One region of the Vibrio misgurnus genome, then DNA from elsewhere that is predicted to be linked to it. Evidence: predicted binding sites of a transcription regulator. Region 1 holds the regulator's gene; the other holds the start of a gene.
The links. The regulator MetJ, encoded in region 1, represses methionine synthesis genes. The targets are predictions, from matches to a motif close to TTAGACNTNTANANGTCTAA.

Region 1 (3,396 bases):
ATGCAACTGACGGGCGTGAGTCATACGCGGGTCTCCTTAAGTGATGGAATTAGCTTGCTGAAAGGCTTGATCAAGATCGGCGATCAAATCGCTGCTCTCTTCTAGACCGATTGAGAGGCGCAGCAGTTGCTGAGAAATGCCCGCTTCCGCTAGGGCTACCTCGCCCATTGCCCGGTGAGTCATTGAGGCTGGGTGACAGATCAAACTTTCGACCCCGCCCAGTGATTCCGCGAGTGAAAACAGTGTCAATTGACCAACAAAGCACTTTAATTGTGCCAAGCTGCCGGCAAACTCAAAACTGAGCATGGCGCCAAATCCAGACTGCTGCTGTTTGGCTATTGAATGGCCAGCGTGGCTCGTTAGGCTAGGGTGGTAAAGTTTGCCCACCAAGGGTTGGCTGTGTAGATAGGCTAAAATGTGCTGGGCATTCTCTTCATGTTGGCGCATCCGCGCGCCTAGAGTACGCAGACCACGCAGGGTCATGTAACTATCAAAGGGAGTGCCTGTCGCACCTAAGCAATTACCCCACCAAGCCAACTCGGTGGCGTGCTGCGGATTTTTGCAGATCAACACTCCGCCAATCACATCCGAGTGACCATTGATGTATTTGGTGGTGGAGTGCAGGACAAAATCAGCGCCTAAGGCGAGTGGTTTTTGCAATATGGGGGTCAAAAAGGTGTTATCTACCGCCACCAAAGTGCCTTGCGCTGCGGCCTGTTGGCACAGATGGGCAATATCCACCACCCGCAGCAGAGGGTTGGAAGGCGTTTCAATCAACAGTAATTTAGGCTGACGAGCTAACGCTTGGGTGAATGCGGCTTGGTCGGCTTGATCGACAAATTGCACTTGGAAATCGCCTTTTTTGGCACGGGTATTCAGTAAGCGATAAGTGCCGCCATAGCAGTCGTGAGGAGCGATGATCAGATCTTGTGGGCCGAGGAAAGCGCTTACCCATAAATTGATGGCTGAAGTACCACAGTTGGTGACAACCGCACCCGAGCCACCTTCGAGCTCGGATAAGGTTTGTTCCAGTAAACTACGGTTCGGGTTGCCAGAACGGGTGTAATCGTATTGCGGTACTTCGCCAAAGGCGGGGAAACCGTAATTGGTGGAAAGATAGATCGGCGGTACAACCGCATGATATTGAGTATCCGATTCGATTCCGGTACGCACCGCAATCGTGGCTGGTTTGCGTGTGGTCATAGCATTTCCTTGCTGACTATTCTGTCCTAGAGAGCCTCATCATACCGCCTCGACGCAGAAAGCGGCAGCGGAATGGTGAAAGTACCACCCCGCTGAGTTTCGGTTTGATGACCGGCGATTTATTATGCGCTACTTTACTGCTCTTAATTTGAGACGTCAATACATCTAGATGTCTATATGTCTTTGCTTATGGCAGTAAATGCCGCTAAAATTGAGGCCTTTGAAATTTCGATTCGAACCAAAACAACGAAGGTGCGCAATGGCAGACTGGGATGGCGAATACATCAGCCCCTATGCAGAGCATGGGAAAAAAAGCGAGTTGGTAAAAAAAATCACGGTATCCATTCCGCTCAAAGTTCTTAAAGTGCTTACTGATGAGAGAACACGCCGTCAAGTGAATAACTTACGTCATGCAACCAACAGTGAACTGTTATGTGAAGCTTTCTTGCACGCCTACACTGGCCAGCCGCTGCCGACCGATGAAGATCTACGTAAAGATCGTCCGGATGATATTCCGAGTGAAGCGAAGCGCTTGATGACCGAAATGGGCATCGCGTTCGAATCTTATGATGAGTGATCGATCGGCCACTGAATACGCGTAAGCGCACGATAGTCGTGATCAAAAAGCCCCTCGCTTGAGGGGCTTTACCTTTGCTGCGTGGCAGGATAAGTCAGCGATGGCTGATTTAATCCAACATATAATCTTTAGGCATCGCAATCCGCGCCACCCCAGAATCCACCGCCGCTTTCGCCACTGCCCGTGCTACGCGTGGCAGTAAACGAGGATCCATCGGTTTTGGAATAATGTAATCAATACCAAAACTGAGCTTATCCACTCCAGCGGCGACCAGCACTTCAGCCGGCACTGGCTCTTTGGCCAGTTGACGAATCGCATCGACGGCGGCCAATTTCATCTGTACGTTAATTTCACTGGCGCGCACATCTAATGCGCCACGGAAAATAAACGGGAAGCAGAGTACGTTGTTGACTTGATTGGGATAGTCACTGCGTCCGGTACCCATGATCATATCATTGCGCACTTGATGCGCGATCTCGGGTTTGATTTCCGGATCGGGGTTTGAACAGGCAAACACCACTGGTTTGTCGGCCATCAGTTTTAGCGCTTCAGCTGGTAGCAGGTTCGGGCCCGATACGCCTAAGAAGAGATCAGCACCAGCAATCACATCTTCCAGAGTTCGTTTGTCGGTATTATTGGCAAACAGCGCTTTATATTGATTGAGATCGTCCCGTCGAGTGTGGATCACCCCTTTGCGATCCAGCATGTAGATTTTTTCACGCATTGCCCCGCACTTGATCAGTAGCTCCATACAAGCCACGGCTGCCGCTCCGGCACCCAAGCAAACAATGATACACTCTTTCAATTGCTTACCTTGCAGCTCTAACGCGTTGAGCATACCGGCGGCGGTGACAATCGCAGTACCGTGCTGATCATCGTGAAAGACGGGCACATCACAGCGCTCAATGAGGCGGCGTTCAATATCAAAGCAATCTGGTGCTTTGATATCTTCTAAGTTGATGCCACCGAAAGTGTCGGCAATGTTGGCCACCGTGTCGACAAATTCGTCGATAGTGCGGTGTTTGACTTGGATATCAATCGAATCTAACCCAGCAAAGCGTTTAAATAGCAGCGCTTTGCCTTCCATCACCGGTTTAGAGGCCATCGGCCCTAAATTGCCTAAGCCTAAAATTGCTGTACCGTTTGAGATCACGGCCACCGTGTTGCCTTTGGCCGTATATTTGTAGATATTTTCAACATTTTGCGCAATTTCACGTACCGGCTCGGCCACTCCAGGGCTGTAAGCCAGCGCGAGATCGTCGGCGGAGTCAGCCGGTTTGGTGAGCGCAATGCCAATTTTACCTGCTGTAGGGTAAGCGTGGTAATTGAGCGCGCGTTGGCGAAACAGTTGTTCAGGCGTTGCAGTGAGGTGATGGTCATCGGACATAGGGCTGTTCTCTTATTTTATGGAAAAGATCACAATAGGTAAGGCAGAGATTATAACTTACGAGATTGTAACCTGCCTCGGTTGGATACCAAGCACAGCGTACAAAAAAAGTCACGATCTTGCTGATAAGACTGAGCAAAATGTGAATCACGGAGAAAAAATCGCCAATCGGTTGGATGTTGTTGTGGCTTATCAGTCGCAATGGGGATGGTAGAACGAGAGTTAGTGA
Region 2 (3,396 bases), 960 kb from region 1:
CTGCGCGGTTTCGGTGACTGTCACACAGCCATTGAGCGCAAATAGCACGCCAAATAGTAACCTTTTGTTCATACACCCCTCCTTTGGACGCCACAATAATAGGCAATTCGCTTGCAAGGCCGAGCAATGTGGATGAAGTCTGCGAGTCAGTTGGCAAATAAAGGCGATGCCTAGCTGGTAAGTACGGGGGCATATTTGTTTGCAGCCGAAGACGCGCTTCGCGCTGCAAAAGGCCGCATGGCGCGGCCAGCATGATTATTCACCCTTGGTGAAGTTGGCTTCGCTAAATTGCTCGAGATCGTATGGCGTTTGCTGATAAACGCAATAGTTGAGCCAATTGGCAAACAATAAATGGCCGTGGCTACGCCAACTGGCACAAGGTTTATTATCTGGATTGTCATTGGGGTAGTAGTTGATTGGCAGTGCTGGGCTGAGCCCCGCGCCTAAATCGCGCACATACTCATGGTGTAGCGTCAAAGCATCATATTCCGGATGCCCAGTCACAAACACATTACGCTTATCTTTGGTAGCGGCCAGATAGACGCCCGCCACGTCAGAGGAGGCAAGAATATCAAGGTCAGTATGTTGTGCCAAATAATCAGCGGCAAAGTCGGCATAGCGTGAGTGGGGTGCTAAAAAGCAATCATCAAACCCACGTAGTAGTGAATGAAAGGGTTGATGAGTGGTGTGGTAGTAGACGCCAGATAATTTCTCTTCACGAGTGCGTTTTGGCAAGTTATACAGCAGCTTTAATCCTGCTTGTGCTGCCCAGCAGATATACAGTGTCGAGGTGACATGGTTTTTTGCCCAACTCATGATGTGCTGCAGATGATCCCAATAAGCAACATCTTCAAATTGCACTAAACCGAGTGGCGCCCCCGTAATGATCAATCCATCGAAATTGCGTGTTTTGACCAGTTCAAATTGGCGATAAAAAGTATTGAGATGTTGCTCTGGGGTATTTTTACTCGGCCGATCATCAATGCGCAGCAGCTCGATATCAATCTGTAATGGCGAGTTAGACAACAGGCGTAAAAACTGAGTTTCCGTCTCAATTTTTTTCGGCATCAAGTTTAACAGTAAGACTTTGAGTGGACGGATCTCTTGTGTCGCAGCCCGTGATTCCGACATCACGAAAATGTTTTCGGCACGTAATACATCACTGGCTGGTAATTGGTCGGGGATTTTAATCGGCACGGCTTTCTCCCTAAGCGTGGCTTTAGACGTCTAAACATCTAGACTTATAACTCAGTCAAAAATGATTGTCGATAGGAAATTAATCCAGTGAGCCAAATCAGTGAAACGGAATGGAAAGTTTTAAAGCGGTGAGACACTACCGTAACGACGGTTGGATAAGCCGACCGTCGTTAGGCTCCCGTATTGTCGTTAGCAACTTGTATTAATGTGCAACAGGAGTGTTAGGCTGACGATCGCGCTGCAGTAGGTAATAAGCGATAGCGCCCCATAATGCCGCTTGCAGCCATAATAGAGTCCATTGCGGTGCAATGGTTGACCAATTCGCCGCCATTTGGTTTAAGCCGAGAAAGCCTTGGATCGCTGGAGTGCTGGGAAAGCCGTTAGCTAACCACAATAGTGGTGAGGGGATCATTTCTACTGGCCAGATAAAACCAGCGGTAAAGATCAGCGGCATTGAGCTGATTAATACCACCAAGGTGACGAGTTCACGTCTTGGTGTGAGCGCGCCTAATGCGATCCCGACAAAACTGCTGGTGAGCAAAAAGGGCAACAATAAACTCAAGAGATCAGGGATCGCAGCGAAGCGATGGATGCCATGTTGTTCAAAACTGGCTCCGAAGTAGTACAGGCTCAGTAAATAGTAGATGGCGACCAATACTAAGCTACGCACCAACAGTAATTTTGCCGTCGAGACTCGGCTCCAGTAACCGTGACCTTGTTTTTGACTCCCGACCATCAAACCGGCGGCCATCACCAAGGTTTGTTGTAGGATCAAGACAAAAACGGCAGGTACCACGTAATCAACATAACCTAACCGCGGGTTAAAGGTTGGTTTTAGGTTAGTGCTGGTGGGTGAAAAATGTTGGCTGACAAACGCCATGGGTTCACCTTCAACCAGCAAACGGCTGACTTTGGTGTGCGCGGCTAAGGTGCCACCTGCCTGCGCTAAGCCTTCGACAATCGTGCCATACACCAAAAAGTAGGAAGCATCTCCCGCATAGGCAAGAGTTGGGCTTTTGCCGAGTAATAGATCGCGGTAAAAGTGCTCAGGGATGACCAGTATGCCAGCCACTTGTTTGGCTAAAAAAGCTTGTTTAGCTTGCGTGATGGTGTGATCGCGGCGAACAATCTTGACCTGTGGCGTGGCATCAACCATACGTTCAAACTGGTAACTGGTTTGACTCTTATCAAGATTGACCACCGAGATACTCTGCTCGCGTGGGACTTGTTGTGCGTAAGGCAGCGGATAGAGGAATGAATAAAACACCACACCACCAAACACGGTGATCACTACCACAGGGTTGGTTAATAGCGCTTTCAGCTCCGCTCTTAGCAGCTCAAATAGCGTCATAATGCGGCTCCAGTTTCACGGGCTAAATGTTTACGGATCAGCAGTAGGGTTATCCCGAGAGGAAAAAGGTATCCCCACATATTGCTCAACGGCTGTAGCGAAGTGAGCGCATCAAGTCCATAACTGACTTGATTGACCTGTACTTCAATGTAATGACTGATGGGCAACAAATTGCGCCACAGGTGAGCAAACGGACTCATGTCACTAGCCGGAAAAGTAATCCCCATAAACGCGAAACTGGGGGCGGTGAATGCACCGGCAAAGCTCATCGCGCGAGCGGGATCTAAAGTTAGGAAGTAAAAAAATGCTGCCATGATCACACAAGCCATAACGGTGATCGCTTGAGCAATCAATAACACGCCAAAATGGCCAAACATTGGCCAGTCGAGCACATCATAAAACCAGATCAAAAATCCCACCCCCTGCAACAGGAAAATGGGCAAGTAGGGTAATAGGGTGCGACTTAACTGACGTAACGGCGCATCTGCCAGCCATTTTTGCAAACCGTAATGGCGATAGTTGGCCGCCAGAATCAAAATGGTGCTGACCACGATTGAGATTTGCCACAATGCGGGCACAATCGCACTGACTAAGAATTGTGCATAGTGATTGTTTTGGTTAAATAGGGGCGTGATTTGGGTGCGTATTGGCACTGCGCGCCCCATTGCGGCGAGAGTGGTTTGGCTGTGACTGGTGAGATTTTTCATCACCTCCACCTGCGCATTAAAAGTGCTTTGTGCTTGTACTACGGCGCTATTGACCAGCTTGCCGACCAAGATCATTTGGCTATTGTAAAAGGTGGTCACGGCAGGCTGCTGCTGACGATAAATCGACTTGTCGAATTGTGC

Region 2: metA (homoserine O-acetyltransferase MetA) is a predicted target of MetJ. The motif match lies at 1,220-1,239, and genes of this name have one in related genera.

Annotation. Positions count from the first base shown of each region.
Region 1 is NZ_CP113241.1:2,282,584-2,285,979, reverse strand. Features, by position in the region: gene OOK74_RS10510 (bifunctional aspartate kinase/homoserine dehydrogenase II) at 1-24, opposite strand, end outside; gene OOK74_RS10505 (O-succinylhomoserine (thiol)-lyase) at 37-1,203, opposite strand; gene metJ (met regulon transcriptional regulator MetJ) at 1,463-1,780, shown strand; gene OOK74_RS10495 (malic enzyme-like NAD(P)-binding protein) at 1,890-3,167, opposite strand.
Region 2 is NZ_CP113241.1:1,326,737-1,330,132, reverse strand. Features, by position in the region: gene pilW (type IV pilus biogenesis/stability protein PilW) at 1-72, opposite strand, end outside; gene metA (homoserine O-acetyltransferase MetA) at 256-1,197, opposite strand; gene OOK74_RS06270 (ABC transporter permease) at 1,400-2,548, opposite strand; gene OOK74_RS06265 (ABC transporter permease) at 2,545-3,396, opposite strand, start outside.